Regions from separate parts of the Melaminivora sp. genome, predicted to be linked through region 2. Evidence: riboswitches for the same ligand, from Rfam matches in the RefSeq annotation. Region 2 holds a riboswitch; the other holds the start of a gene.

What was found. Region 2 has a riboswitch for thiamine pyrophosphate ahead of RT051_RS07215 (FAD-dependent oxidoreductase). Riboswitches for the same ligand answer to the same signal wherever they lie in the genome.
Positions count from the first base shown of each region.
Region 1: it holds a riboswitch for thiamine pyrophosphate, as region 2 does, so the genes downstream of both, thiC (phosphomethylpyrimidine synthase ThiC) here and RT051_RS07215 (FAD-dependent oxidoreductase) in region 2, are expected to answer to the same signal.

Region 1 covers NZ_DAMCAM010000001.1:4,693-20,238, reverse strand. Annotated here, with positions in the region: gene RT051_RS00090 (hypothetical protein) at 1-298, shown strand, start outside; gene RT051_RS00085 (MgtC/SapB family protein) at 339-1,061, shown strand; gene RT051_RS00080 (YqiA/YcfP family alpha/beta fold hydrolase) at 1,069-1,656, opposite strand; gene rodA (rod shape-determining protein RodA) at 1,697-2,890, shown strand; gene tldD (metalloprotease TldD) at 2,935-4,395, shown strand; gene RT051_RS00065 (3-deoxy-7-phosphoheptulonate synthase) at 4,675-5,805, shown strand; gene RT051_RS00060 (hypothetical protein) at 5,886-6,197, shown strand; gene RT051_RS00055 (methyl-accepting chemotaxis protein) at 6,223-7,893, opposite strand; gene thiC (phosphomethylpyrimidine synthase ThiC) at 7,998-9,854, opposite strand; TPP riboswitch at 9,950-10,062, opposite strand; gene RT051_RS00045 (hypothetical protein) at 10,114-10,290, opposite strand; gene lpxC (UDP-3-O-acyl-N-acetylglucosamine deacetylase) at 10,301-11,224, opposite strand; gene RT051_RS00035 (methyl-accepting chemotaxis protein) at 11,380-12,957, shown strand; gene ftsZ (cell division protein FtsZ) at 13,031-14,257, opposite strand; gene ftsA (cell division protein FtsA) at 14,388-15,546, opposite strand, start outside.
Region 2 covers NZ_DAMCAM010000024.1:18,060-33,605, forward strand. Annotated here, with positions in the region: gene RT051_RS07180 (NAD(P)/FAD-dependent oxidoreductase) at 1-1,060, shown strand, start outside; gene RT051_RS07185 (BrnA antitoxin family protein) at 1,108-1,290, opposite strand; gene RT051_RS07190 (cytosine permease) at 1,540-2,856, shown strand; gene RT051_RS07195 (glycerate kinase) at 2,893-4,179, opposite strand; gene hyi (hydroxypyruvate isomerase) at 4,227-5,009, opposite strand; gene RT051_RS07205 (SH3 domain-containing protein) at 5,203-5,643, shown strand; gene thiD (bifunctional hydroxymethylpyrimidine kinase/phosphomethylpyrimidine kinase) at 5,672-6,529, opposite strand; TPP riboswitch at 6,612-6,720, shown strand; gene RT051_RS07215 (FAD-dependent oxidoreductase) at 6,866-7,921, shown strand; gene thiS (sulfur carrier protein ThiS) at 7,918-8,115, shown strand; gene RT051_RS07225 (thiazole synthase) at 8,137-8,964, shown strand; gene RT051_RS07230 (thiamine phosphate synthase) at 8,961-9,911, shown strand; gene pmbA (metalloprotease PmbA) at 10,077-11,516, opposite strand; gene yjgA (ribosome biogenesis factor YjgA) at 11,626-12,282, shown strand; gene mog (molybdopterin adenylyltransferase) at 12,299-12,928, shown strand; gene cysE (serine O-acetyltransferase) at 12,976-13,782, opposite strand; gene RT051_RS07255 (RNA methyltransferase) at 13,814-14,599, opposite strand; gene RT051_RS07260 (YsnF/AvaK domain-containing protein) at 14,832-15,350, shown strand; gene RT051_RS07265 (YsnF/AvaK domain-containing protein) at 15,447-15,546, shown strand, end outside.

The DNA.
Region 1 (15,546 bases), on a different contig from region 2:
CCGCCAGATGGTCGATGCGCTTTCGCTGCTGCCCGAGGCGCAGCGCACCGCCGTGTACGCCCGGCTGTCGCCGTCCGCGCGGCGGCGCTGGCGCGCGCTCGCCGCCGAAAGGGCGGCGGACGACATGCTGACCCCGCGGGACGCCCCGGAACTTCGGAAGACACGCCCGGCAGGCACGCCCTCCGCTGCCGCACGCCAGCTGCTGGCCTGGGCGCGGCCCTGGCTGCGCTCCTGGCCCTGGCGTACGCGCGCCGCCACCAGCGCGGGGCTGAAAGGCTCGTCCTCGCTGGCCGCCTGAGCTACCCTCGCGCCCTCCCCGCTTCGTTCCCGCACCTTTCATGCTGGCCCTGCAGAACATCGATCCCGTCGCCACACTGAACACGCTGGTCAGCCTGTTTTTCGCCTTTGCCTTCGGCAGCGTCATCGGCCTGGAGCGCCAGATCCGCCAGCGCACCGCCGGCCTGCGCACCAACGCGCTGGTGGCCGTGGGCGCAGCGGTGTTCGTCGATCTGTCCATGCGCATGAACGGCGTGGAGGGCTCGGCGCGCGTGGTCTCCAACGTCATCACCGGCGTGGGCTTCCTGGGCGCCGGCGCCATCATGAAGGAGGGCATCAACGTCACCGGCCTGAACACTGCGGCGACGCTATGGGGCTCGGCCGCCGTGGGCGCGTGCGCCGGGGCCAATTTCATCGTCGAGGCAGCCCTGGCAACGCTGTTCGTGCTGGCCAGCAACACGCTCTTGCGCCCCGTGGTCAACCACATCAACCGCAGCCCCCTGAGTAGCGCCGCGAGCGAGGCGACCTACCACGTCTATGCCATGTGCCGGCGCAGCGAGCAGCCCGAGGTGCGCGAGCGCATGGTGCAGTTGCTCGAAGCCGCGCAGTACCCGGTGCGCGCAGTGCAGAAACACCAGCTGGGCACGCGCGACACCGAAGTCGAGGTCATTCTCTATGCAACCTCTGTCGATGCCGAGGAACTTGATGGCGTGGTGCGGCGCATCGAGGAGCTGCCCGGCGTGCTGCAGGCGTACTGGAACACCGGCACGGCAACGGCGGGATGAGTGGCCCTCACGCCAGGCCGCAAAAGGCCATGGCCTCGGGCAGCAGCCGTTCGAAATCGCTCAGCGCATGGTCACCCCCGGGCAGCACGATCTGGCGCGCGCGGGGATAGCGGGCCACCATTTCGCGCCAGTCCAGCAGCTCGTCGCCCTGGGCGGCGATCAACAGCTCGGGGCCGGCGGGCTGCGTGCCCCGCACATCGAGTTGCCGCAGCTCGTCGATGTATTCGGCGCGACAGAAGAACCGCTCCTCGGGCGCATGCCAGGCGGTCTGCTCGCCGATGTAGCGCGCCAGGTCGCGCGCCGGATCGACGGCCGGGTTGAGCAGCATGCTCGCGCAGCGCTTGTGCAGCGCCACCCAGCTGGCGTAGTAACCACCCAGCGACGAACCGATGACCACCATGGCTTCGCCCGTCGGCCAGCCGGCGATGCCTTCGGCCACCAGGGCCATGGCGGCGTGCGGCGAAGGTGGCAGCTGCGGGCACCAGAAGGTGATGTCCGGGTGGTGCGCGGCGACGTGCGCTGCCACCAGCCGCGCCTTGTACGACTGGGGCGAGGAGCGAAAACCATGCAGGTACAGCAGATGGGTGCGGGCCATGGAGGGCCATTGTGCCCATGCGGCGGATAATTTCGCCGCCATGGCCGCAGCAAAGCCCACCACTACCTCCACGCATCCGACGACGTTCCGCTCGCCGACGCTTGCGCAGCGCATCGTGCCGCTGCTGCGCGGCTTCGACTGGCCGCTGATCCTGCTGCTGCTCACCCTGGCCGGCCTGGGGTTGGTGGCGATGTATTCCGCCGGCTTCGACCACGGCATGCGCTTTGCCGACCACGGCCGCAACATGCTGCTGGCCGCCGGCATCCTGTTTCTGGTGGCGCAGGTGCCGCCGCAGCGGCTGATGGCGCTGGCTTTGCCGCTGTACGTGGTGGGCGTGGCGCTGTTGGTGGCGGTGGCGCTGTTCGGCATCACCAAGAAGGGCGCGCAGCGCTGGATCAACATCGGCGTGGTGGTGCAGCCCAGCGAGTTGATGAAGATCGCCATGCCGCTGCTGCTGGCCTGGTGGTTCCAGAAGCGCGAGGGACAGGTCCGGGCGCTGGACTTCGTCATCGCGGTGCTGCTGCTGGCGCTGCCCGTGGGCCTCATCATGAAGCAGCCCGACCTGGGCACGGCGCTGCTGGTGCTGGCCGCCGGGGCATCGGTCATCTTCTTCGCCGGCCTGCCCTGGAAGCTGGTGCTGCCGCCCGTCATCCTGGGCGCCATCGGCATCGCGCTGGTGGTGTGGTTCGAGCCGCAGATCTGCGCCGACGGCGTGCGCTGGCCGGTGCTGCACAACTACCAGCAGCAGCGCATCTGCACGCTGCTGGACCCCACGCGCGACCCGCTGGGCAAGGGCTTTCACATCATCCAGGGCATGATCGCCATCGGCTCGGGCGGGCTGTGGGGCAAGGGTTTCATGGCCGGCACGCAGACCCACCTGGAGTTCATCCCCGAGCGCACCACGGACTTCATCTTCGCGGCCTTTTCCGAGGAGTTCGGGCTGGTGGGCAACCTGGTGCTGATCAGTTGCTTTCTGCTGCTGGTGTGGCGGGGCCTGGCAATCGCGGCGCGCGCAAACACGCTGTTCGAGCGCCTGATGGCCAGCGCCGTGGCCATGATCTTCTTCGCCTATGCTTTCGTGAACATGGGCATGGTCAGCGGCATCCTGCCGGTGGTCGGGGTGCCGCTGCCCTTCATCAGTTACGGCGGCACGGCCATGACCACGCTCGGCCTGGCACTGGGCGTGCTGATGTCGGTGGCGCGCGCGCAGCGCGAGACGTCCGGGCACGGGTAGCCCCGCGGGCGGCGCGGCGTCGGGCGGCTGCCTAAAATGCCGCGATGATCTCCCGCGAACCCACCATCGAGCGCCTGGCCATCGCCCGCGAGCTGTTGCTCACCCCCTTCGGCCTGGACGAGACGCACCTGTCGCGCGCGCTCTCGCACATCCGTGCGCACCAGGTCGATGACGCCGACCTGTACTTCCAGTACACGCGCCACGAGGGCTGGAGCCTGGAGGAAGGCATCGTCAAGACGGGCTCGTTCTCCATCGACCAGGGGGTGGGCGTGCGCGCCGTGAGCGGCGAGAAAACGGCGTTCGCCTATTCCGACGACATCTCGCTGGCCTCGCTCATGGATGCTGCCACCACCGTACGCTCGATTTCGAGTGCAGGCCAAGCTGGGCGCGGACGTGTAGCTCGCAAAAAAGTAGCGCCGAGCCGCTCCCTCTACGCCGGCCTGGACCCGATCGCCAGCATGGACAGCACAGCCAAGGTGCAGCTGCTCGAACGCGCCGAGCAGCACGCCCGGGCGCGTGACCCGCGCGTGGTGCAGGTCATGGCCGGCCTGGCGGCCGAGTACGACGTGGTGCTGGTGGCCCGCGCCGACGGCACCCTTGCCGCCGATGTGCGCCCGCTGGTGCGCCTGTCGATCACGGTGATCGCCGAACAGGACGGTCGGCGCGAGGTGGGCTCGTCCGGCGGCGGCGGGCGTTTTGGCCTAGCCTACTTCAGCGACGAGCAGATCGCGCAGTACGCCCAGGAGGCAGTGCAGGCGGCGCTCACCAACCTGGACGCGCGCCCGGCACCGGCCGGCGAGATGACCGTCGTGCTCGGCCCGGGCTGGCCCGGCGTGCTGCTGCACGAAGCCGTGGGCCACGGCCTGGAGGGCGACTTCAACCGCAAGGGCTCCAGCGCCTTCAGCGGCCGCATCGGCGAGCGCGTGGCAGCCCGGGGCGTGACGGTGCTCGACGACGGCACCATGGCCGAGCGGCGCGGCTCGCTCAACGTGGATGACGAGGGCCACGCCACACAGAAGAACGTGCTGATCGAGGACGGCATCCTGAAGGGCTACATCCAGGACAGCCTGAACGCACGCCTGATGGGGGTCGCCCCCACGGGCAACGGCCGGCGCGAGAGCTACGCCCACCTGCCCATGCCGCGCATGACCAACACCTACATGCTGGGCGGCGACAGGGACCCGCAGGAGATTGTTGCCAGCATCAAGCGCGGCCTTTACGCCACCAACTTCGGTGGCGGCCAGGTGGACATCACCAGCGGCAAGTTCGTGTTCTCGGCCAGCGAGGCCTTCTGGGTGGAAAACGGCAAGATCCTCTATCCGGTCAAGGGCGCGACGCTGATCGGCAGCGGCCCCGAGTCGCTCAAGAAGGTGACCATGATCGGCAACGACATGCAGCTCGACAGCGGCGTGGGCACCTGCGGCAAGGAAGGCCAGAGCGTTCCCGTGGGCGTGGGCCAGCCCACCATGCGCATCGAAGGCCTGACCGTCGGCGGCACGGCGTGAGCGCCTGCGCCAGCGTGAAAGCCCTGTGGCCAGGGGGCAACGCCGCCCCATGCTGCAGTGCGTCAAAGCGTGCTACATTGCCCCGCATGTCCGCTCCCCGCGCGTATTCCTCCTTCTGGTTTTACTTTTGGTTCTCTGTCCCAGGCGGATGAGAGAGGTACGCGCGCACCCCGAGCCACACGAAAACCCTCCCTGAAAAACCGCCGAAGCTGCCAGCAGCCCGGCGGTTTTTTTGTTCCCCGTTTTCCACCATCCCACCCATCCACCGGAGAGACAGCCATGAACGCACGCATCCCTGCCAGCGCCGAGACCTGGTATCGCAACGTCGACGACCGCACCAGCCAGACCGACGACCAACGCATCCAGGACATCACCGTGCTTCCGCCTCCCGACCATCTGATCCGCTTCTTCCCCATCCGGGGCTCCCGGGTGGAGACCCTGATCGCCGACACGCGCCGCAACATCGGCCGGATCATGGCTGGCGAGGACGATCGTCTGCTGGTCGTGATCGGGCCCTGCTCCATCCACAACCCCGAGGCGGCCCTCGAATACGCCCGCCGCCTGCAGGCCGTGCGCACGCAGTACCAGGACGAACTGGAGATCGTCATGCGCGTGTATTTCGAAAAGCCCCGCACCACGGTGGGCTGGAAGGGCCTGATCAACGACCCCTACCTGGACGGCAGCTACCGCATCGACGAGGGCCTGCGCATCGCCCGCCAGCTGCTCATCGACATCAACCGCCTGGGCGTGCCGGCGGGCAGCGAATTCCTGGACGTGATCAGCCCGCAGTACATCGGCGACCTGATCAGCTGGGGCGCCATCGGCGCGCGCACCACGGAAAGCCAGGTACACCGCGAACTGGCCTCGGGCATCTCCGCGCCCATCGGCTTCAAGAACGGCACGGACGGCAACATCCGCATCGCCACCGACGCCATCCAGTCGGCCGGCCGCGGCCACCATTTCCTGTCGGTGCACAAGAACGGCCAGGTGGCCATCGTTCACACCAAGGGCAACCAGGACTGCCACGTCATCCTGCGCGGCGGCAAGGCGCCCAACTATGACGCAGCCAGCGTGGCCGCTGCCTGCAAGGATCTGGAGGCCGCCGGCCTGCACCCGTCGCTGATGGTGGACTGCAGCCACGCCAACAGCAGCAAGCAGCACGAGCGCCAGCGCGATGTGGCGCGCGACATCGCCGCGCAGATCGCCGCGGGCTCCCGGAGCGTCTTCGGCGTCATGGTCGAGAGCCACCTGCAGGGCGGCGCGCAGAAGTTCACGCCCGGCCAAGACCGGCCCGACGCGCTGGCCTACGGCCAGAGCATCACTGACGCCTGCCTGGGCTGGGACGACTCGGCCGCCTGCCTGGCCGAGCTGGCCGAGGCGGTGCGCGCCCGGCGCCGCGGCGCGGTGTAAGCTCGCCCACAGCCCCGGCCGGCAGGGCGCAGCACCCTCCGGCCGGGCCCTTTCCTCCTTCTGAAAACCCCGGAAACACCATGCACAGCGAAGTCCTGATCACCCTGAGCCCCGGCGAGGAACTGCGCCTGGATCTGCAAGGCAGCGAACCCCTGGACCTGGAGCAGGCGCGCCGTTGGCTCGACGACGAGTTCCATCGCCTGGAGTGCGAGCCGCTGCGCGCCAGCGGCAAGGTGCTGCTGGCCGACAAGGTGCTGGTGGTGGCCCAGGCGGCCGGCACGCGCCACTTCCAGGACCCGCAGTGGGCGCAGCAATTCGCCCGCGCCACGGTCTCGGCGCTGTCCCGCCCGATCGTGCGCATCGACGTGCCGGCCATGGCCGTGAGCTTCTGACAAGGCTCTGATCCGCCGCCCTGCTTCAGCCTGCAACCAGCGTGGGCGGAAGCAGGGCACCCGCTGCGACGCCAGCAGGCGGGGCGCTGCCGTCTGCTGCCGCGCCCCACGTTCCCGGCCCGCGGACGCCCACCTCGCCGAGCTGAAACCGCGCCGCGGATTGCGCGAGCTGCCGCGCCTGCTCGTTGAGCGACGACGAAGCCGCAGCCGACTCCTCCACCAGCGCCGCGTTCTGCTGCGTCATCCGGTCCAGGTGCGCGACCGACTGATTGATCTGGCCGATGTTGTCGCTCTGCAGCGTGGCGCCTTCGGTGATTTCGGCCACGATGGCCGCGACCTGGCGCACACCCTCGACGATCTGCGTCATGGTCTCGCCCGCCTCGCCCACCAGGCGCGAGCCACCTGCAACCCGTTCGGCCGATGCGTCGATCAGCTGCCGAATCTCTCGCGCCGCCTCGGCACTGCGTTGCGCCAGGCTGCGCACCTCGCTGGCCACCACGGCAAAGCCCCGGCCCGAATCTCCGGCACGCGCCGCCTCCACGGCGGCGTTGAGCGCCAGGATGTTGGTCTGGAAGGCGATGGAATCGATGACGCCCGTGATGTCGCCGATGCGCCGCGAACTCTCGGAGATCTCCCCCATGGTGTGCACCACCTGCGCCACCACGGTGCCGCCGCGCTCGGCCACTTCGGCGGCAGAAGCGGCCAGCCGGCTTGCCGCATGTGCAGACCCTGCGCTTTGCTGCACCGTGCCCGTCAGCACTTCCATGGAAGAGGCGGTCTGCTGCAGGCTGGCCGCAGCTTGCTCGGTGCGCTGGCTCAGGTCCTGGTTGCCCAGGGCGATCTCCGAACTGGCCGAAGAGATGCCGCCTGCGGCTTGCTGCACCTGCCCTACCAGAGCCTGCAGGGCCTGCTGCATGCCGCCCATGGCCCCGATCAGCAGACCCACCTCGTCGCTGCGGGTGGCTTGCACCTGCCGTGACAGGTCGCCCGCGGCAATGCGTTCGGCCAGGGCGCGCGCCTGCAGCAATCCACCCGTGACCGAGCGCACGGTCAGCAGCGTGAGCGGCAGCAGGACGAGCAGCGCCAACACCACTGCGGCAGCGATCAGAAGGGCCATGGTCGCCGACCGTGCATCCAGCCGCTCGCGCGCCTCGTCCATGCGCTCGCGTGCCTGGCCCGACAGCCCGGCCAGCGCGCCGTCGGCTGCCTCCATGGAGGCCTTGAGGCGCTCGGCGTAGGCGCCGGCGCCAGCACCGTCCACCTGGGCACGCTCGATCTGCTCGAAGATCGGGACGATGCCCTCGACGTAGCGGCCCAGTTCGGCCTGCGCCTGCTCCAGGCCGGCGACGAAGGTCGCCTGCGAGTCAGCGCCTTCGGCCGGGCGCGCCCTTTGCAGGCCATCGCGCACCCGCGCCAGCTGCTGCGCCCAGGCGCCGCGCAGTTCCTCGACCTCGGCCGAATTGTTGAAGTTGATGATGATGTCCTTTTCCAGCCGCCGCAGCTGGGCCAGGTCGGTGCGCAGCTCGGCCATGGCCGTGAGCGCATGCACCTGCTGCGCAAACAGGCCCTGCACCGTGGCCCGCGCGCCATCGAGCGCGAGATAGCCCAGGAGGCCGATCGCCACCAGCAGAAGCAGCGAGAAGGCGGTGGCAAAGTAGAGTCGCGCGCGCAAGGAAGAGCGGCCCGGCAGTGTCATGGTTCACCTCGGCAGGAAGTCTGGAGCCCGGCACTTGTGGTGCCGGATCCGGGCAACTATAGGAGGGCTGCCAGGCCGTCCTGCCGAGGGTATTCACGGGGCGGTCAGCCTCGCGGCGTGCCCTCGCTGGTGATGGGAATGTAGAACCCCCCGCCCGCGCGGTTGAACTCCTCGGCCTTGGCCTGCAGCCCCTGCTGCGCGAACTCGCGCACCTCCTGGGTGATCTTCATCGAGCAGAACTTCGGGCCGCACATGCTGCAAAAGTGCGCCACCTTGGCAGCGTCCTTGGGCAGCGTCTCGTCGTGGAATTCACGCGCCGTGTCCGGGTCCAGCCCCAGGTTGAACTGGTCCTGCCAGCGGAAGTCGAAGCGCGCCTGGCTCAGCGCGTCGTCGCGCGCACGTGCCCCCGGGTGGCCTTTGGCAACGTCAGCGGCGTGCGCGGCGATCTTGTAGGCAATGATGCCCTGCTTGACGTCGTCGCGGTCGGGCAGGCCCAGGTGTTCCTTCGGGGTCACATAGCACAGCATGGCCGTGCCCATCCAGCCGATCATGGCCGCGCCGATGGCCGAGGCGATGTGGTCGTAGCCGGGGGCAATGTCGATGGTGAGCGGCCCCAGGGTGTAGAACGGCGCCTCGTGGCAGGTCTTGAGCTGCTCGGCCATGTTGGCGGCGATCAGGTGCATGGGCACGTGGCCGGGGCCTTCGATCATGGTCTGCACATCGTGCTTCCAGGCGATTTGCGTGAGTTCGCCCAGGGTGTGCAGCTCGGCAAACTGCGCCTCGTCGTTGGCGTCCGAGGCGCAGCCCGGACGCAGCCCGTCGCCCAGCGAGAAGCTCACGTCATACGACTTCATGATGTCGCAGATGTCCTCGAAGTGCTCGTACAGGAAGCTCTCCCGGTGGTGCGCCATGCACCACTTGGCCATGATGGAGCCGCCGCGCGAGACGATGCCGGTGCGCCGCTGCGCGGTCAGCTGAATGAAGGCCAGGCGCACGCCGGCGTGGATGGTGAAATAGTCCACGCCCTGCTCGGCCTGTTCGATGAGCGTGTCGCGGAAGATCTCCCAAGTCAGGTCCTCGGCGATGCCGCCCACCTTCTCCAGCGCCTGGTAGATGGGCACGGTGCCGATCGGCACGGGCGAGTTGCGAATGATCCAGTCGCGCGTGGTGTGGATGTTCTTGCCGGTGGACAGGTCCATCACGTTGTCCGCGCCCCAGCGGATCGCCCAGACCAGCTTTTCCACCTCCTCCTCGATGCTCGACGTCACGGCCGAATTGCCGATGTTGGCGTTGATCTTGACCTTGAAGTTGCGCCCGATGGCCATGGGCTCGACCTCCGGGTGGTTGATATTGGCCGGGATGATGGCGCGGCCGCGCGCCACCTCATCGCGCACGAACTCGGGCGTGATGACTTGCGGAATGCTCGCGCCCATGGGGTTGCCGGCCAGGCGCTGCTCGCGTGCGGCGTCCTGCAGGTACTGCGCCATCCACTCGCGCCGGCCGTTCTCGCGCAGCGCGACGTATTCCATCTCCGGCGTGATGATGCCGCGGCGGGCGTAGTGCATCTGGGTGACGTTGCCACCGCTTCGGGCGCGGTGCGGCTGGCGCTGCAGCGCGGCTGCCTCGGCGCGCAGGGCGGCCAGGCGAGCGGCGTCCTCGCTCTTTTGCCCATCGTCCAGCGCCAGGGGCTTGCGCCCCTCATAGGCCTCGGTGTCGCCGCGCTCGGCAATCCAGACGCCGCGCACGCTGGCCAGGCCACGGCGCACGTCGATGCTGGCGGCCGGGTCGGTGTAGGGGCCGGAGGTGTCATAGACGCTGACCACCTCGTCGTTGGTGAGCCGGATGTCGCGCACTGGCACGCGCAGGTCGGCGCGACTGCCAGTGATGAAGGATTTGGTCGAGGCGGGAAAGGACTCGCGCGCGCGGGCCAGCAGGTGGGAGAAATCGGCGGGGGCGTTCATGGCAGGCACTCCGGTTCGTGGTGAAGGAAATGCTCCGCAATCGGCAAGAGAGGGACGGGTGCCTGTGCACCCGCCGGCGCGCGCACGCACCCTGGCCTTCCTGCTGCAGCTCTTCTTACGCTGGTACTAACCAGATCAAGTTCGCGGTTTTGGCGGTCGGGTCCGCCATCTCAGCACGCCTGTCGTTCGTGCACCCCGGAGCGCAGGCGAGTATAGGGCGCGTCCGCATCACCAGGGCTTCGGGCCGGATGCCCCGCGTTCAGAGGATGCGCTCGAGGATCAGCACTGCGAAGAACAGGAACGCGGCGATCAGCGTCCACTTGAGCACCACCGTTCCAAGGCGCCGATAGCGCGCCTGCCCAGTGACGGCGAAGAAGGCAAAGCTCACGGCCGCCACCAGCAGCAGGAAGAAGACCGCCGCGCGAAAGACCAGCATGCCCTGCCGCTCACCAGGCGCGCACGGGCTGGGCGAAGCCCGCCGGCGCCTGCCGCTCGCTCTCGAAGGTGACCAGCTCCCAGGCGTCCTCCTGGGCCAGCAGCTCGCGCAGCAGCAGGTTGTTCATGGCGTGGCCCGAGCGGTGGGCGCTGTAGGCGGCCAGCAGCGGCCGGCCCACCAGGTACAGGTCGCCCATGGCGTCCAGGATCTTGTGGCGCGCGAACTCGGCGTCGTAGCGCAGGCCATCGGCGTTGAGCACCTTGTAGTCGTCCATGACGATGGCGTTGTCCAGCCCGCCGCCAAGCGCGCGGCCGCTGGCGCGCAGCATCTCCACGTCCTTGGTGAAGCCGAAGGTGCGTGCGCGGGCGATGTCGCGGGCGTAGTTGCCTTCCCCCAGGTCGAACTCGACGCTCTGGCCGGTCGAGTCCACCGCCGGATGGGCGAAATCGATCTCGAAACGCAGCTTGAAGCCATGGTAGGGCGCAAGCCGCGCCCACTTGAGGCTCGCGCCCTCGCCCTCGCGCACTTCCACGGGCCGCTTCACCCGGATGAAGCGCCTGGGCGCGTTCTGCAGTTCGATCCCCGCGCTCTGCAGCAGGAAGACGAAGGAGGCCGAGGAGCCGTCGAGGATGGGAACCTCCTCGGCGGTGATGTCCACGTAGAGGTTGTCCACACCGAGTCCGGCACAGGCCGACATCAGGTGCTCGACGGTGTGCACCTTGGCGCTGCCCGCGCCAATGGTGGAGGCCATGCGGGTGTCCACCACCGACTCGGCACGGATGGGGATGTCCACCGGCTCGGGCAGGTCCACGCGGCGAAAGACGATGCCCGTGTCGGGCGCCGCCGGGCGCAGCGTCAGCTCCACCCGCTGGCCGCTGTGCAGGCCCACGCCCACGGCGCGCGTGAGGGTCTTGAGGGTGCGTTGCTGGAGCATCGGACGATTTTAGGCGGGCGCCGGCCATCCCCTCTTCAGAATTCCTCTATGACGCCGATAGAACGCCGGGCATCGCTGCCGCGCGATCACTCTCGTGCGGACGCCGGCATGCCCCATCCGGCCCACCAGGCCCCGCTCTCTGCCTGCCCTTTCCCATGAACCGACTCAGCTTCAAGGCCAAGATTCTCTGGATGCTCGCCACCGCCCTGCTGGCGCTGGTGACGATGGCCGCCCTGGCGCTCGTGCAGGAGCGCCGCCTGATCATCGAGGCCCGCCGCGACGTGCTGGCCACGGCCGTGCAGTCTGCGCACAGCATCGTCGCATCCTACAAGGCACGCGCCGACAGCGGCGCCATGCCGGTGCAGGACGCACAGAACGCCGCCCGGGAGGCGGTGCGCGCCTCGCGTTACGGCGGCCCGGACGGGCGCACCGAGTATTTCTACATCTGGACGCTGGACAGCCGCGGCGTGATGCACCCCATCAAGCCCGAGTGGGAAGGCCGGGACATGACGGGCAAGCTCAAGGACGGCACGGGCATGGACCTGCTGCGCCAGATCAACGAGGCTCTCGCCGCGAGCCGCGACGGGCGGGTGTTCGTGCCGGCCATGTTCCCACGCCCGGGCCAGCAGGCGCTGGTGCCCAAGCTGCAATACGCCATGCGCGTGGACGGCTGGAACTGGTTCGTGGGCTCGGGCCTGTACATGGACGACGTGGACGCCGCCGTGCGCCAGGCGCTGTTCAAGGACCTGGCGCTGGTGGCGGCCGTCATGCTGCTGGTGGCGGCCGTGGGCTGGGTGGTGCTGCGCTCGGTGCTGCGCCAGATCGGCGGCGACCCCTCGCAGGCCATGGCGGTCATGGCCGAAGTGGCGCAGGGCCGGCTGGACACGCCCATGCCCGACAGCCCGAAAGGCTCGCTGCTGGACGGGCTCGCGCACATGGTGGCCTCGCTGCGCCGCCTGGTGTCCGAGGTGCGCTCGGCCTCGGATGGCATCGCCACGGCCGCCGCCGAGATCGCCCAGGGCAACAACGACCTGGCACACCGCACCGAGGACACGGCGAGCAACCTGCAGGCCACGGCCAGCAGCATGGAAGAGCTCTCCAGCACCGTGCGCCAGACGTCTGAATCGGCACAGTTGGCCAACCAGCTGGCCGGCTCGGCCGCCCAGGTCGCCGCGCGCGGTGGCGAGGTGGTCGCGCAGGTGGTGGACACCATGCAGGAGATCAACGAAGGCAGCCGCAGGATCAGCGACATCACCGGCGTGATCGATGGCATCGCCTTCCAGACCAACATCCTGGCGCTGAACGCCGCGGTGGAGGCGGCGCGCGCCGGCGACGCCGGCCGGGGCTTTGCCGTGGTGGCCGGCGAAGTGCGTCAGCTCGCCCAGCGCTCGGCCCAGGCCGCCCGGGAGATCAAGACCCTGATCGGCGCCTCGGTGCAGCAGGTGGAAAGCGGCTCGCAGCTGGTGGGCAACGCCGGCGCGACCATGGGCGACATCGTCGCCAGCGTCCGGCGCGTCACGGACATCATCGGCGAGATCGGCGCGGCCACCTCCGAGCAGAGCCAGGGCATCGGCCAGGTCAGCACGGCCATGAACCAGCTCGACCAGATGACGCAGCAGAACTCCGCGCTGGTCGAGGAGTCGACCGCCGCCGCCGAGAGCCTGCGCGAGCAGGCCCTCAAGCTCACGCAGGTGGTGGCCCTGTTCCGGCTGGAAGGCGCGCCGCGCCCATGAAAAAACCCGCGGGCTTCGCGCCAGCGGGTTCTCAGAAGCGGGCGACGGCGCCGCCCGGGGCGCCGGGCGATGCTCAGTCGGCCTGCTTGCGCAGGAACGCCGGGATCTCCAGCTCGTCCATGCCGCCCGAGGACAGCGCGTCCACGCGCGCCGTGGCCTGCGTGCGGTTGGTGCGCCAGACGCTGGGCACGGCCATGTTGTTGTAGTCGGCCGACGCCGCGGCGCCCACGCCCGCCACGCCCGGAACGGTGCTGCCGGCACCGGGCATGTGGTAGGACACGTTGTCGGTGCCGGTGCGCAGGCTGCCCTGCACCACCTGCATGCTCTGGCGGCGGGCGTTGGCGCGCGACAGCCCGGTGGCGATCACCGTGACGCGGATGGCGTCGCCGAGCGACTCGTCATACGCCGCGCCGAAGATGACGTGGGCGTCGGGCGAGGCGTAGGCGTTGATGGTGTTCATCGCCAGGCGCGACTCCGACAGCTTCAGGCTGCCCTTGCTGGCCGTCACCAGCACCAGCACGCCGCGCGCGCCCGACAGATCGATGCCCTCCAGCAACGGGCAGGCAATCGCCTGCTCGGCGGCGATGCGCGCGCGGTCCGGGCCGGCGGCGGTGGCCGTGCCCATCATGGCCTTGCCGGGCTCGCCCATGACGGTGCGCACGTCCTCGAAGTCGACGTTCACCTGGCCGTACTCGTTGATGATCTCGGCGATGCCGCCCACGGCGTTCTTGAGCACGTCGTTGGCGTGGGCGAAGGCCTCTTCCTGGCCCACGTCGTCGCCCAGCACCTCCAGCAGCTTCTCGTTGAGCACCACGATGAGGGAGTCCACGTTGGCCTCCAGCTCGGCCAGGCCCTCTTCCGCGTTCTTCATCTTGCGGCTGCCTTCCCACTCGAAGGGCTTGGTGACCACGCCCACGGTGAGGATGCCCATCTCCTTGGCCAGGCGCGCGATCACGGGCGCGGCGCCCGTGCCGGTGCCGCCACCCATGCCGGCGGTGATGAACAGCATGTGCGCGCCCGAGATCGCCTGGCGGATGTCCTCGGACGCAGCCTCGGCCGCCTCGCGCGCCTTCTCGGGCTTGCTGCCGGCGCCCAGACCGTTGTTGCCCAGCTGCACCGTGCGGTGCGCGGTGCTGCGCAGCAGCGCCTGGGCATCGGTGTTGGCACAGACGAACTCCACGCCCTGCACGCTGCGGTCGATCATGTGCGCGACCGCGTTGCCGCCGCCGCCGCCCACGCCGATCACCTTGATGAGGGTGCCCTGGTTGAATTCTTCGGTTTCGATCATTTCGATGCTCATGTTGCTGCTCCTCTGGCTTTTTCGTGATGGGGTGGGTAGTGGCGGGGGTGGGCTCGCGTGGCCCCGCCGGGCGGTGCGCCGTCGCATCGCAGACGGCGGCGTTTTCGGTGTTGGGGGGTGGTTCGCATGGTCAGAAGTTCCCCACGATGAAATCCTTGAAGCGGCCGAAGGCCGTCTTGACCGAGCCGCTCTTGGCCGCGACCTTGAAGCCGCGCAGGCGCGCCAGGCGGGCTTCTTCCAGCAGGCCCATGACGGTGGCCGCGCGCGGCTGGGCGATCATGTCGGCCAGCGCCCCGGAATACTTGGGCACGCCCCGGCGCACGGGCTTCAAGAAGATGTCCTCGCCGAGTTCCACCATGCCCGGCATGACGGCGCTGCCGCCGGTGAGCACGATTCCCGAGGACAGCATCTCCTCGAAGCCCGAATCGCGGATGACCTGCTGCACCAGCGAAAAAATCTCTTCGACGCGCGGCTCGATCACCCCGGCCAGCGCCTGGCGCGAGAGCATGCGCGGGCTCCTGTCGCCCAGGCCCGGCACCTCGACCTGCGCCTCGGGGTCGGCCAGCAGCTGCTTGGCGTAGCCGCTCTCGACCTTGATGTCCTCGGCGTCCTTGGTGGGCGTCCTCAGCGCCATGGCGATGTCGCTGGTGATCAGGTCGCCGGCGATCGGGATCACGGCCGTGTGGCGGATGGCACCGCCGGTGAAGATGGCCACATCGGTGGCACCGGCGCCGATGTCCACCACCGCCACGCCCAGCTCGCGCTCGTCGTCGGTGAGCACCGACTGGCTGGACGCCAACGGGTTGAGCAGCAGCTGCTCGACCTCCAGCCCGCAGCGGCGCACGCACTTGATGATGTTCTCGGCCGCGCTCTGCGCACCGGTGACGATATGGATCTTGGCCTCCAGGCGGATGCCGCTCATGCCGATGGGCTCGCGCACGTCCTGCCCATCGATCACGAACTCCTGCGGCTCGACCAGCAGGAGGCGCTGGTCACTGGAGATATTGATGGCCTTGGCCGTCTCGACCACGCGCGCCACGTCGGCGGGCGTGACCTCACGGTCCTTGATGGCCACCATGCCGCTGGAGTTGAGTCCGCGGATGTGGCTGCCGGTGATGCCGGTATAGACCCGCTGGATGCGGCAGTCGGCCATCAGCTCGGCCTCTTTCAGCGCCTGCTGGATGCTCTGCACCGTGGCGTCGATGTTGACCACCACGCCGCGCTTGAGGCCATTGGAAGGCGCCACGCCCAGGCCGGCGAGCTTGAGCCCGCCACCGGGCAGCACCTCG
Region 2 (15,546 bases):
CCGTCCACCGACCCCCCTGAGCACCGATGCCGTGGTCATCGGCGCCGGCCCGGTGGGCCTGTTCCAGGTCTTCCAGCTGGGTCTGCAGGGCCTGCGGGCGCACGTCGTCGATGCGCTGCCCCACCTCGGCGGCCAGTGCGCCGAGCTGTACGGCGACAAGCCCATCTACGACATTCCCGGCATCCAGGTCTGCACCGGCCATGGGCTGGTGCAGCGCCTGCGCGCGCAGGTGGAGCCGTTCGACCCCACCTTCCACCTCGGCCAGCCGGTGGACACGCTGCAGGCGCTGCCGGAGGGCGGCTTCCTGGTCGGCACGGTCCCGGGCACGCAGCTGCAGGCGCGCGCCGTCTTCATCGCCAGCGGCATGGGCGCCTTCACGCCGCGCACGCTCAAGCTACCCGGCCTGCCGGCGCATGAGGGCCGCCAGGTGCAATACCACTGGGACGGCACGGCCAGCCTGGCCGGGCGGCAGGTCGTGGTGCACGGCGGCGACGAGCCTGCGGTGCAGCAGGCCATCGACTGCGCCACCGCGCCCGAGGCGCTGCGGCCCGCGCGCGTCACGCTGCAGCATCGGCGTGATGTGTTCGATGCGGCGCCGGCCCTGCTCGATGCATTGCAGGCGCTGCGCGCTGCCGGTCGCATCCAGGTCGCCATCGGCGTGCCGGGCGGCATCGTGGAGGAAGAAGGCCGCCTCGCGGCCCTGGAGCTGACCACGCCTGAGGGCGCCTCCCTGCGCCTGCCGGTGGATCTGCTGCTCGTGCGCCTGGGGCTGGTGCCACGCCTGGGACCCGTGGCCGACTGGGGCCTGCAGCTCGAGCGCAAGCAGCTCGTCGTGGACACCGCCACCTTCTGCACCAACGTGCCCGGCATCCACGCCGTGGGCGACGCCATCACCTACCCCGGCAAGCGCAGGCTGATCCTGAGTGGCTTCCACGAGGCCACACTGGCGGCCTTCGGTGCGGCCGAATGGCTGGCCGGGCGCAAATTGCCGCTGGAGTACACAACCAGCAGTGAGCGGCTGCAGGGGTTGCTGGGTGTGGGCTCAGCGGCGCGGGAGTGAGCCTTTCCTGCGGATTTTCACGGGCCCGTCGTCATCGACTGCTGAATTCACGCAGGGCCCTGGGCGCGCAGCCATTCCGCCTGCGCATCCGTCATGCGGGTCTGCCATCCAGGCCCCGTGGCCTTGAAACCGGCCAATACCGAGTCTGGAACGCGCAGCGAGATGGCGGTCTTGCTCTCTCCTGCCACAGGCCGCCCACGCTTGCGCGCGATCAACTCACCAATGTGCATCGGTAGAATCCGGCCCGCGCCACGACGTGGCGCAACGCTGGGGGTGTCCTGGCCGACAAAGCCAGGACTGAGATCACACCCTTTGAACCTGATGCGCCTGTCTGCGTTTTACTTAGACAGGCCCGAGATCATCCTCGCGCAGGGAAGCCAAGCTCCACCCATCTGCCACATCGGTGCAGCCCTGCTGCCTGCGCGGCGATGCGCCAGGGCCTGCGACCCATGCGCCTGGTCATTGGAGTAGCGCAAGCCATGAACCCACCCACCTCTTCGCCCGCAGGCACCGCCAGTGGCCCCGTCAACCAGGCCCTGTCGCCGGTGGCGCCGGGCGATCGCGTGTTTGCCTGGCACGACCATGCCTCGCTGTGGTTCAGCCTGGGGGTGGGCCTGCTGGTCATGCAGGTGGGCGCTTACCTGATGCCGGCGCTGTCGCCGCGCGAGGCGCTGCTGGCCATCGTCGCCGGTTCGCTGGTCGGCGCAGGCCTGCTGGGCTGGGTGGCAAAACTGGGCTGCGACAGCGGCCTGTCCAGCGCCGGGCTGATGCACGCCGTCTATGGCCGACGCTTTGCCGGTCTGCCCATCGTGCTGAACATCGTGCAGCTGGTCGGCTGGGGCACCTTCGAGCTGGTGGTCATGCGCGACTCGACCCTGGCGATTGCGCGCCAGTCGGGCGGCGCGGGCGCATTCATGGGCAGCGGCTGGACGCTGGCTGCCACGCTGCTCTGGGGCGGTGTGGTCGCTGCCCTCATCAGCGGCTCCATGGTGCAGCTGGTGCGGCGCATCATTGCGCGCGTGGCGCTGCCACTGGTGGTGCTGTCGCTGATCTGGCTGTCCTGGCAGTTCCTGGCGCTGGCGCAGGTGCAGGGCTTCGCCGCGCTGTGGAACCAGGCCGGCACAGGCGGGCTGGGCGTCATGGGTGCGCTCGATCTGGTGATCGCCATGCCGGTGTCCTGGCTGCCCCTGGTGGCCGACTACGCGCGGCACGGCAGGAGCGGGCGCACGGCGCTGTCCGGAACCTGGGCGGGCTATCTGCTGGCCAACGTCTGGTGCTACAGCCTGGGCGTGCTGGTCGCCCTGGTGCTGCCCAGCGCGGATCTGGTGACGGCACTGCTGCTGGCGCAGGGCGGCCTGATTGCGCTGTCACTGATCCTGATCGACGAGGTGGACAACGCCTATGGCGATGCGTACTCGGGCGCGGTCTCCGCGCACAGCCTGCTGCCGCGCTGGAGCATCCGCCAGCTCGGCATCGCGATTGCCGCGCTGTGCACGCTGCTGGCGCTGGTGCTGCCCATGCACAGCCTGGAGCCGTTCCTGCTGACGCTCAGCTCGGTCTTCGTGCCGCTGTTCGGCGTGGTGCTGGGCCGCCTGGGCGGCGGTGTGGCGGCGCAAGTCCGGCTGGACGCAGCGCCTGCCGTGCACGGGCCATCGGTGGCACTGTGGCTGGCGGGCATCGCCTTCTATCACCTGGCGCCCAAGGTGCTGCCTGGCATGGGCGCTGCATTGCCGACGCTCTTGCTGTGCCTGCTGCTGGCGCGCCTGACCCGCCCGCGCGCACCGGCGCCGGCCTGAAGACGGCCGCGGGCCGGGTGTCACCCGACTCCCGGGTCAGGTCGGCGGGCCGCCCCGCTCGATCAGCACCGCCCGGAAGTCGTTCACATTGGTCAGCGTGGGGCCGGTGACGACGGCGTCGCCCAGCGCGCCGAAGAAGCCGTGCCCATCGTTGTCGTCCAGGCTCTGGCGCGGGCTCAGCCCCAGGGCGAAGGCGCGCCCCAGGGTGTCCGGGCCGACGAGCGCGCCGGCGATCTCCTCCACGCCATCGACCCCGTCGGTGTCTCCCATCAGGGCGTGGATGCGCGCGTGCCCGCGCGTGGCGATCGCCAGCGACAGCAGGCATTCCACGTTGCGCCCGCCCCGGCCCTGGCCGCGCAGCGTTACGGTGGTCTCGCCTCCCGACAACAGCACGCAGGGCGGCTCGAACGGCCCACCGCGCCCGGCCGCCTGCAGCGCCAGCGCCGCCAGCACCTTGCCCACGTCGCGCGCCTCGCCCTCGATGGCGTCGCTCAGGATGTGTGCGGCGTAGCCGTGCTCGCGCGCCACGCGGGCGGCGGCCTCCAGGGCCTGCTGCGGCGCGGCGATGACGCGCGCCTCGCAACGCGCCAGGCGCGCATCGCCCGGCTTGACCGATTCGCCCGCGCCGCTGGCGAGCACCTCAAGCACCCGCTCGGGCAGGTCGAGGCGGTAGCGGCGCACGATGGCCAGCGCATCCGCGCAGGTGGTCGGATCGGCCACCGTGGGGCCGGAGGCGATGTCCACCGGGTCATCGCCCGGCACGTCCGACAGCAGCAGCGTGAGGACCCGCGCCGGGTGGCAGGCGGCCGCCAGGCGCCCCCCCTTGATGGCTGACAGGTGGCGCCGCACGGTGTTCATCTCGCCGATGCTGGCGCCGCTGGCCAGCAGCTGGCGGTTGACCTGCTGCTTGTCGGCCAGCGTCAACCCGGGCAGGGGCAGCGGCAGCAGCGCCGAGCCGCCGCCCGAGATCAGGCACAGCACGACGTCCTCCGGCGTGAGGCCCCCGATCCGCTCCAGCAGGCGCGCCGCTGCCCGCTCGCCCGCCGCGTCGGGTACGGGGTGGGCGGCCTCGACGATTTCGATGCGCTGGCACGGCACGGCGTAGCCGTAGCGTGTCACCACCAGGCCCGACAGCGGACCCGTGTAATGCTGCTCCACGGCCTGCGCCATGGCGGCCGAAGCCTTGCCAGCGCCGATCACCACCAGGCGGCCACGCACGTCCCCAGGGCGCGGCAGGTGCGGCGGCACGCACAGCGCCGGCTGGGCCGAGGCGATGGCTGCATCGAACAGGGCGCGCAGCAGCGAGGCGATGTCTTGGTACATGGATTCTTCGACCGATGGGTGGGAGGGTGCCGCGCCGCGGCGGGTGGTCACTGCCGCGCGAGCCGCTCGCGCCAGCCCAGGCCGTCCTCGGTGCGGCCGGCGGGGCGGTACTCGGCGCTGACCCAGCCGCTGTAGCCGATGCGGTCCAGGTGTTCGAACAGGAAGGCGTAGTGGATCTCGCCCGTGCCCGGCTCGTGGCGGCCCGGGTTGTCGGCGATCTGGATGTGGGCGATGTGTGCCAGGTGCTGCTGCAGCGTGGCGGCCAGCTCGCCCTCCATGCGCTGCGCGTGGTAGATGTCGTATTGCAGGGCCAGGTTGTCCGCGCCGACCTGCCCGATCAGCTCCAGGGCCTGCTGCGTGCGGCTGACGTGAAAGCCCGGAATGTCGAAGGTGTTGATGGGCTCGATCAGCAGCCGCAGGCCGTGCCGCGCCAGCTCGGCGCTGGCGTGGCGCAGGTTGTCCACCAGCACCTCGGTGGCATGCTGCGGCACCACGCCCCCCGGCGTCCTGCCCGCCAGGCAGTTGAGCTGCGGCACGCCCAGCGCCGTGGCGTACTCGATGGCGCGCGCCACGCCCTCGCGAAACTCCGCACGCCGCGCCGGGTCGCAGGCGATGCCGCGGTCGCCGGCGTCCCAGTCGCCGGCCGGCAGGTTGTGCAGCACCAGCTGCAGACCATGGCGGTCCAGCTGCTCGCGCAGGTCGGCAGCGCGCCACGCATACGGGAAGAGAAATTCCACCGCCTCGAACCCCGCCTTGCGGGCGGCTGCAAAGCGCTCTAGGAAGGGGTACTCGGTAAACAACAGGGTCAGGTTGGCGGCAAAGCGGGGCATGCCTGCAGCGTACTCCAGTTCCACCGAGGCGCCCGCGAGGCAAGGCGCGGCACATCGGCAGGAACTTCGCGCAAGCCCTTTGCCTCCACAGGGGCTGTTCATCCACCGACCGAAAGAGAAAGGACATCCCCTCGTGCCCCTGAACCCGACGCGCCTGCCCCGTCTGCCCCGTCTGCCCAGCCTCTCCCGCCGGCTGGCCTCCTGCGCCGCCGCCCTGGCCGTAGCCCTGCCGCTGTCCCTGTCCGTCGCCCATGCGGCCGACTTCGTGAGCATCAAGGGCCGGGTGGTGAATGTGCGCGAGAAACCCACGACCGGCTCCGACACGCTGTGGGAGCTGGCCTCGGGCTATCCGCTGCAGGTGAGCGCCCGCAGGGGCCAGTGGCTCAGGGTGCGCGACCACGAGGCGCCGCTGGGCTGGGTGTTCGCTCCGCTGACCAGCAAAGAGCCGCACCGCGTGGTCACCGCGCGCACCGCCAATCTGCGCGAGAAACCCGGCACCAGCAGCCGCGTGCTCGGCCGGCTCGAGCAGAACGAGATCGTGCGCACGCTGGGCGAGCGCGGCAGCTGGGCCCGGGTGCGCCGTGACGGCGGCCAGACCGGCTGGGTCGCCAAGCGGCTGACCTGGGGCTGGTGAACGCTCCCCGGAGCCTGCCCACGGTCTCTCAGCGCAACACCCGCTGGGCCACGGGCGCAAAGCCGTGGTTCAGCGGCCCCTGGCCCTGGCCCGTGCGCACCTGGGCACCGGCGGCGATGGCCCGCAGGATGTAGCCGCGCGCCAGCCGCACGGCCGAGGGCAGGCTCTCGCCCAGCGCCAGGTGGGCCGCGATGGCCGAGGACAGCGTGCAGCCCGTGCCGTGGCCGTTGGGCGTGGCGATGCGCGCCGCCTCCAGCCGCTCGTGCTCGCCGGGGCGGCAGGCCAGCAGATCGACCACGCGGTCGCCGGGCAGGTGCCCGCCCTTGACCAGCGCGGCGCGCGCGCCCAGCGCCAGCAGCGCGTCGGCCGCGTCACCCAGCTGTGCCTCGCTGTCGATGTTGCGCCCGAGCAGCCAGCCGGCCTCGTCCAGGTTGGGGGTCACCACCTCGGCCAGCGGAAACAGTTCGCGCACCAGCGCGTCCACCGTCTCCTCGGCAATCAGGCGGTCGCCGCTGGTGGCCACCATGACCGGGTCCAGCACCACGTGGGGCAGGCCATGGCGGCGGATCGCGGCGGCCACCTCGGCCACCACTTCGGGCGAGTGCAGCATGCCGATCTTGACCGCATCGACGCCGATATCCCCGGCCACGGCATCGATCTGCGCGCGCAGCATCCCGGGCGGAACGCCGTGGATGGCCGCCACGCCGCGCGTGTTTTGCGCGGTGATGGCGGTGATGGCCGTCATGCCGTAGCAGCCCAGGGCGGCGAAAGTCTTGAGATCGGCCTGGATGCCCGCGCCGCCGCCCGAATCGGAGCCGGCGATCGACAGCACGCGCGCGTAGCGTCCAGGGCCGTGCGGGGGTGTCTGCTGGTGTTCGTGCTTCATGGCAAAAATTATCCGGCATGGCCGCGCGGGCCTGCGCCACGTCAACATCAAGGTTGCAGGCGCTGTGCTGTAATCCGCGCTTCGAACGAAACAGGGGTGCCGCCGCCTTGCAAGCCCGCAGGCCACGGCTGAGAAATACCCTCCAACCCGATCCAGGTCATGCTGGCGTGGGGAGTTTTCGGCAGGTGTGGCACCGCCCGTTTTGTTCCCCTGGCCCGCACGGGCCGCAGGAACGCGATGCACACCCTTCCCCCCTCCCTCATCCCCTCCCTCATCCCCTCCCTCATCCCCTCCCTCGACACCCCCCGCGCCATTACCATCCTGGGCGCGGGTCTCATGGGCCGGCTGCTGGCCGTGCAGCTGGCGCGCGCCGGCCACCGGGTCGAAGTGCACGGCATCGGCGGCCCGGACGCCGAGGGCAGCGCCGCGCGCGTGGCCGCCGCCATGCTGGCGCCGCTGGCCGAGTCGGCCATCACCGAGCCGGGCGTGGTGCGCATGGGCCAGCACGGCCTGGCGCGCTGGCCCGAGCTGCTGGCGCAGCTGTCCAAGCCGGTGTTCTTTCAACAAGACGGCACGCTGATACTGTGGCACCGCCAGGACGCCGGGGACGCCGCCCGGCTGCAGCAGACCCTGGCGCGCACGCAGGGCGCCGTGGCCGGCCTGCCCGCCATGGAGACATTGGACGGCGCACGCCTGGCCGCGCTGGAGCCCGCCGTGGCCGGGCGCTTCCACCAGGGCCTGTACCTGCCCGGCGAAGGCCAGCTGGACAACCGCCAGCTGCTCGCCGCCCTGGCCGCCACCCTGCAGGAGCTGGGCGTTGCCGTGCACTGGCACAGCGCGCGCACCGCGCAGGATTTTCGGCCCGGTGAAGCGGGCCAGCCCGATCTGCTGCTGGACTGCCGGGGCCTGGGCGCGCGCGCGCAGTGGCGCGAGCTGCGCGGCGTGCGCGGCGAGGTCGTGCGCCTGCACGCGCCGGACGTGCACTTGCAGCGTCCGACGCGGCTGGTGCACCCGCGCTACCCGATCTACATCGCACCCAAGGAGGACGGCATCTTCGTCATCGGCGCCACCGAGATCGAGTCCGACGACCTCTCGCCCGCCAGCGTGCGCTCGACACTGGAGCTGCTGTCCGCCGCCTACGCCGTGCACCCCGGCTTTGCCGAGGCGCGCATTCTGGAGCTGGCCACACAGCTGCGCCCCACCCTGCCCGACAACCTGCCCGCCGTGCGCGTGCGAGAGCCGCGCGTGCTGGAGGTCAACGGCCTGTACCGCCACGGCTTCATGATCGCCCCGGCCCTGCTCGATGCGGTGCTGGAGCTGCTGCACACCGGACAATCGCCGCTGGCGCAGCGCTTCGAGCTGCGCGTGCAGCTTGCCCATCAACAGCCATGAACGTCCTGATCAACCAGACCCCCACCGAACTGCCCGCCGGCGCCACCGTGGCCGACGCCGTGGCACACCTGGCGCCGCGCCCGCCCTTTGCCGTGGCCGTGAACATGCAGTTCATCCCCAACACCCGCTACGCCGAGCAATCCCTGGCCGACGGCGACCAGGTGGAAATCATCGCGCCGGTGACCGGCGGCTAAAGCCAAGGCACATACCCTTCCATGACCGAACCCCAAGACATCGCCACCCCGTCGGCCGACGCCGACGCCCTGGTGCTCTACGGCCAGGCCTTCGAAAGCCGCCTGCTGCTGGGCACGGCGCGCTATCCCTCGCCCGCCGTGCTCGAAGCTGCTGTGCAGCGCGCCCGCCCGGCCATGCTGACCGCCTCGCTGCGCCGCCAGGGCGCGCAGCCAGGCAGCGGCGGCGAGGCATTCTGGGAACTGCTCAAGCGCCTGGGCGTGCCCGTCCTGCCCAACACCGCCGGCTGCTACAGCGCCGAGGAAGCCATCACCACCGCCCACATGGCGCGCGAGGTCTTCGGCACGCCGTGGATCAAGCTGGAGGTCATCGGCGACGACTACACGCTGCAGCCCGACATCTTCGGCCTGGTGCAGGCGGCCGAGCAGCTGATCCGCGAAGGCTTTCACGTCCTGCCCTACAGCACCGACGACCTGCTGGTCTGCCAGCGCCTGGTGGACGTGGGCTGCCAGGCCGTCATGCCCTGGGCGGCGCCGATCGGCACCGGGCGCGGCCCCATGAATCCCTATGCCCTGCAGCTGCTGCGCGAGCGGCTGGACGTGCCGCTCTTGGTCGATGCCGGCCTGGGGCTGCCCTCGCACGCCTGCCAGGTCATGGAATGGGGCTTTGACGGCGTGCTGCTGAACACGGCCGTGGCGCAGGCCAGCGACCCGGTCCTCATGGCCGGCGCCTTTGCCGATGCCGTGGCTGCCGGCCGGGCCGCCCGCCTGGGCGGCGCCATGCAGCCGCAGGCCAGCGCCCAGGCCAGCACGCCGGTGCTGGGCACGCCGTTCTGGCACCACGCGACATGAGCGCCCAACTCCCCGACAGCCCCGACAGCGGCGGCGCTGCCGCGCTGGCGCAGCGCATCCTGTCCGCGCACGCCGCCACGTTCACGGGCTTTGCGCCCGAACCGCCGCCCGCACCGACCAGCGACGACCCGGCCTACCGCGCCGCGCTGCTGGCCGCCAGCGCGCTGGGCTTCATCGCCCACGATGCCGAGGCCATCGCCCGCGCCTGGGCCGCGCAGACACAGCGCACCGGCCAGTTCGATGCCGCGCACTGGCCGGATGCGCCGCAGGACTTCGGTCTGACCGAACGCGACGACCAAGCCAGCGGCCCGGCCTTTGCCGAGTGCCCGCACCAGCTGGGCCTGTACGCCGTGCTGCCCGACGCCGCATGGGTCGGCCGCATGGCGCGCGCCGGCGTGCCCACGGTGCAGCTGCGCTTCAAGAGCGAGGACCGCGCGGCCATCGAGCGCGAAGTGCGCGCCGCCGTGGCCGCCGTGCAGGGCACGCAATCGCTGCTGTTCATCAACGACCACTGGCGCGCGGCGCTGGACGCCGGTGCCTACGGCGTGCACCTGGGCCAGGAAGACCTGGACGCCCTGCCCGCGACCGACCTTGCCACGCTGCGCGCATCGGGCGCACGCTTGGGGGTGAGCACGCATGGTTACGCCGAGATGCTGCGCGCCGCCCGCGCCCGGCCCAGCTACACCGCCCTGGGTGCGGTCTTTCCCACCACCCTGAAGAAAATGGCCACGGCCCCGCAGGGCCTGGCGCGCCTTGCCGCCTATGCGCGCCTCATGCGCGGCTATCCGCAGGTGGCCATCGGCGGCATAGACGAGGGGCAGTTCCCCGCCGTGCTGGCCACAGGCGTGGGATCGATCGCCGTGGTGCGCGCCCTGGTCGCCGCGCCCGACCCCGAGGCGGCAGCGGCGCGGCTGCTGCGGGCCATGCGGCAGCCTGGCGCTGCCTGACCCTGCCGGAGGCCGTACCGCCGGGCTGCGTCTCGAGATTCAGAGCCCGTCCCTGCAGGAGGGACTGGCCTGCCGGACAGGCACGGCAGACCAAGTCAAAACCAATAGCTGCAAGCCCTTGATTGGCAAGGGCCCAGGCCCGTTTTGACGTGGAAAACCTGCGACTCAGCTCCCCGCCACCTTCATGCGGTTCACCAGGATGGACCCGGTGGTCTTGGCGCCATAGTTGTAGGCGTCCGCCCCCACCGCCTCGATGCCCATGAACATGTCGCGCAGGTTGCCGGCGATAGTGATCTCGTGCACCGGGTAGGCGATTTCGCCGCCTTCGACCCAGAAGCCGCTGGCGCCGCGCGAGTAGTCGCCCGTCACGTAATTGACGCCCTGGCCCATCAGCTCGATCACGAACAGGCCGGTGCCGAGCTTGCGCAGCATGGCCTGCAGGTCGTCGCCGGGGCGGGTCAGGCGCGAGGCGAGCGCCAGGTTGTGCGAGCCGCCGGCGTTGCCCGTGGTCTTCATGCCCAGCTTGCGCGCCGAGTAGGTGGACAGGAAGTAGCCTTCCAGGCGCCCCGCCTCGACCACACGGCGCGGTGCCACGCGCACGCCCTCTTGGTCAAAGGGCGAGCTGCCCTTGCCACCGGCAAGGAAGGGGTCTTCCTCCACGTCCAGGTGGCTGGCCAGCACCTGCCGGCCGAGCGAGTCGAGCAGGAAGCTGCTCTTGCGGTACAGCGCACCGCCGCTGGTGGCCTGCACCAGCGCGCCCAGCAGGCCCGCGGCCAGCGGCGACTCGAACAGCACCGGGCACTCGCGCGTGCTGATCTTCCTGCTGCCCAGGCGCGACAGCGCGCGCTGGGCGGCGTAGCGGCCCACGGCCTCGGGCGAGGCAAGCGCCGCCGCGTCGCGCATCGAGCTGTACCAGGAGTCGCGCTGCATCTCGCCATTGCGCCCGGGCAGGCTGGCGATCGGCGCCACCGAGATGCTGTGGCGCGAGCTGGCGTAGCCGCCGCGAAAGCCGTGCGTGTGTGCGCTGAAGAAATGCGACTGCTGCGCCGACACGCCCGCGCCCTCGCTGTTGGTGATGCGCCGGTGCGTGCCAAAGGCCGCGGCCTCGCATTCGAGCGCCAGGCGCGCGGCCTCCTCGCTGCTCACCGCCCAGGGGTGGAACAGCTGCAGGTCGCGGTGCGTGTCCTGGGGGGCGATGTCGGCCTCGTCGGGCAGGCCGGCCGCCGGATCCTCGGCGGTGAAGCGGGCGATGTCGTAAGCCGCCTGCACCGTGCGCTCGATGGCCTGGCTGGAAAAGTCCGAGGTGCTGGCGTTGCCGCGCCGCTGCCCCACATAGACCGTGACGCCCAGCGACTTGTCGCGGTTGCGCTCCACCGTCTCCAGCTCGCCCTTGCGCACGCCCACCGACAGGCCGCAGCCCTCGGAGGCCTCGGCCCCCGCGTCGGTGGCGCCCAGCGCGCGGGCGTGCGCCAGGGCGTGGTCCACCAGGTCCTCAAAAAATGCGCGGGAGTATTGGAAGCCGGCCTGCGGCGCGGTGGACGATGGGGGGTGCGCAGCGGGGGCGGCGGCTGCGCGGCGGGCGCCTGGGCGGGTCTTCTGGTTCATAGCGCCGGCTATGATACTTGCCGCCCTGGCGCCTGCGCAGCCATCGCGCCCGGGCCCGAGCGCCCGCGCGGCGCGGCGCCTTTTTCGCCCCCACCACGCCCCCGCACCGATGCCACGCAAACCCAAAAAAGGCTATTTCGTGCGAGGCCAGTTCGTCGCCGAGGGCAGCGAGCTGGACCTCGAGCTGAAGGCCGAACTCAAGGGCACCACCGGTGCCACCAAGACCGAACTCAAGCGCGAGAGCGAAGCCCTGCAGTCGCTGGGCGCCGAGCTGCTGAACCTGCGCGGCGACCTGCTCATGCGGCTGGAGCTGCCCGACAAGCTGCACGAGGCGCTGGAGGAAGTGCAGCGCATCACCAATTTCGAGGGCCGGCGCCGGCAGATGCAGTACGTCGGCAAGCTCATGCGCACACTCGACGCAGAGCGCATCGCCGCCATCCACGCGGCGCTGCAGGAGCAGCGCAGCGGCAGCGCCCAGGAAAAGCTGCTGCTGCACCAGGCCGAGCACTGGCGCGAGCAGCTCGCCGCGCACGACCCCTGCCTGCAGGACTGGCTGGTGCAGTTCCCGCGCACCGACGTGCAGCAGCTGCGCGCGCTGATTCGCCAGGTCCGCAAGGAGGCGGCCGCCGAAACCGCTGCGCCGGCCGAAGACGGCCAGGCCGCGCGCAAGGGCCGCGCCTGGCGCGAGCTGTTCCAGTTCATCCGCGCGCACATGACCGAGGCGGCCGTCTATGGCGCCGAGGAGCAGCGCTCGCGCGATGCCTGAACCCGCCGAGGACACCATGACCACCGACCCGACCCCCGCCCTGCCCCCGCCCGAATTCGTCCGGATCGGCATTGTCTCCGTGAGCGACCGCGCCAGCAGCGGCGCCTATGAGGACAAGGGCCTGCCCGCGCTCAAGGACTGGCTCACGCGGGCGCTGCACAACCCCATCGAGTTCGAGGCGCGCCTGATCCCCGACGAGCCCCAGGCCATCGCGCAGGCGCTGATCGAGCTGGCCGACCAGGCGCACTGCAACCTGGTGCTGACCACCGGCGGCACCGGCCCCGCGCCGCGCGACGTGACGCCCGAAGCCACGCTGGCCGTGGGCGACCGCGAGATGCCCGGCTTTGGCGAGCAGATGCGCCAGATCGGCCTGCGTTTCGTGCCCACGGCCATCCTGTCGCGCCAGACGGCGGTGATCCGCGGCCAGTGCCTGATCATCAACCTGCCCGGCCAGCCCAAGTCGATCGCCGAGACGCTGGAGGGCCTCAAGGATGGGCAGAGCGGCGCGCAGCTCGTGCCCGGCATCTTTGCCGCCGTGCCCTACTGCATCGACCTGATCGGTGGCCCCTACCTGGAGACGCGCGCCAGCGTCTGCCAGGCCTTCCGGCCCAAGGCGGCCGTGCGCCACGTGCGCGCCGACGCCTGAGGCCAAGGCCCGCGGAGCGCCCCGACGGCGGGCGGCTGCCCGCTGCCTTATTTCCCCAGGATGTCGTTGAGCCGCGCCGCCTCGAACTGCTCGCGCGTGGCGGCGTCTCCCGGCACGCAGCCCTCGGCGTGCTGCCCGGCCGAGAGCTTCTCGATGGCGCGCCACAGCAGGGCGATCTGGTGCTCCTGCGCGCCGGCCGAATCGACCAGGCCGCGCAGCGCCTGGGTGAGCGGGTCGTCCTGCTGGCCGGTGATGCCGTAGGCGCTGAACTTGCGCACGGCGGCATCGTCCGCGGCGTCGGCATGCGCCGCCTCGGTCACGTCGGCGCTCTGGCCGGCCTTGCTCGGGATGATGCGCGCCGGAATGCCCACGGCCGTGGCGCCCGCCGGCACCGGCTTGATGACCACGGCATTGCTGCCGATCTTCGCTCCGTCGCCCACCTCGAAGCCGCCCAGCACCTTGGCACCGGCGGCCACCACCACGTCACGCCCGAGCGTCGGGTGCCGCTTGGCGCCCTTGTACAGCGAGGTGCCGCCCAGCGTCACGCCGTGGTAGATGGTGCAGCCGTCGCCCACCACCGCCGTCTCGCCGATCACCACGCCCATGCCGTGGTCGATGAAGACGTGACGGCCGATGCGCGCGCCGGGGTGGATCTCGATGCCCGTGAGCCAGCGCGAGACGTGCGAGATGAAGCGCCCCAGCCACTTGAAGCCGTGGCCCCAGCACCAGTGCGCGGGGCGGTGCAGCCAGATGGCGTGCAGGCCGGGGTAGCAGGTGACGACCTCCCAGCGGCTGCGCGCGGCCGGGTCGCGTTCGAGGATGCACTGGATGTCGGAGCGCAGGCGGGCAAGCATGTTTCGGTCCTCGCCCCGCGGGGCGAATGGTTCAGTCTAGCGGCTGGGCTCGGCCCGCCTGCAGCATGGCTTTGGCGACACCGCGCAGGATGTGGATTTCTTCCAGCGTGGGCTGGGCGCGGTTGAACAGCTGGTTGAGCCGGGGCATCAGCTTCTTGGGCGCGGCCGGATCGAGGAAGTCGATGGCGACCAGCGCCTCCTGCCAGTGCGCGAGCATGCCCGCGACCTGCGCGGCGTCGGCACGCACGCCTGCAGGGGCGCCGACGGGCTCGGCAAAGCCGCCCAGCGCCTGGCGCCATTCGTAGGCGATGAGCTGCACGGCCGCGCCCAGGTTGAGCGAGCCGAACTGCGGATTGGTGGGAATGGACAGGGCCACGTGGCAGCGATAGACGTCCTCATTGGCCATGCCGAAGCGCTCGCTGCCGAACAGGAAGGCGACGCCGGCCTCGCCGCCTTTAGACACCAAATCAGCCTCAACCCCTTGTCCCGCCTCGGCATAATGCTCTCTTTTTAAGAGTTCTTCGAAATGTGCGCGCGGGGTGCGCGTGGGCGGCCCGAAGTCGCGCGGCGTCATGGCCGTGGCGCACAGGTGCGTCATGCCCTCCAGCGCCTCGTCCAGCGTGTCGACGATGCGGGCGCTCTGCAGCACGTCCAGCGCGCCGCTGGCGCGCTGAATGGTCTCCTCGCGGCGCAGCACGTTGGCCCAGCGCGGGGCCACCAGTACCAGGTCGTCGAAGGCCATGGTCTTCATGGCGCGCGCGGCGGCACCGACGTTGCCGGCATGGCTGGTGTGGATCAAAACAAAGCGGGTACGCATGAGGCGGCAGGACGCGGGCAAAGGCGCGATTGTCGCCGCTGGCCACAGCTGCCTGACCGAGCTGCCGCCGCGCACGCCCGCATGCACACCCTGCCGGCGCAGGCCTACTCGGGTGCAGGGGGCCCGACGACAGGCCGCCCATCCGGCGCTCGCCACACTGGGGCAACCCTGTAGGACGCCGGAGCCCCGCCTTCGATCTCCGCGGCCTTCGACCTGCCCCCCGTGCCAGCCCATGCCCTTTTCGACGCCCACCCCGCCCTGCCCCGCCACCCCGCTCCCGGACGACGCCCGCGCCGCATGCGGGCCCGGCGCGCCGCCGGCCCGCGTCCTGCAGCCAGGCGAGTCCCTGGCCGTGCCGGTCGTGCACGAGCAGGTGGAGATTGCCACCGTGCGCCGCGACGAGGGAGCGGTGCGGGTGCGCAAATACCTTCAGGAGCACGAGGAAACCGTGCAGCTGCCTGGCTGGGCACAGCGCGCCCATGTCGAGCGCGTGCCCGTCAATCAGCCCGCCGACGAGGTGCGCGCTCCGCGCCAGGAGGGTGACGCCTGGGTGGTGCCGGTCTATGAGGAGCGCTGGGTGGCCGTCAGGCAGCTGTACCTGCGCGAGGAGCTGCGCATCACCACGGTGCGCGAGGCACGGCCGGGCGAGCAGACCGTCACCCTGCGGCGCGAGCAGGTGAGCGTCGAGCGTGCCGACCCGGTCTCGGGCCAGTGGCGTGCCGAGCCTCCGTCAGCCCCCGAGCCCTCGTGAGGCGCCCGTCTGCACAGGCCCCCTTCATGCCGCCCCGGCGGCCCTTCCCTTCAGTCATGCGACGTGACTGCAACCCCAGAGAAAAAGGAGTTTTCCATGCAACAGACCATCGTTGGCGTTTTCGACACCCTGGCCCAGGCCGAGCGTGCCCATGAAGCCCTGCTCGCCGCCGGCATCCCCGAGTCCGACATCCGGG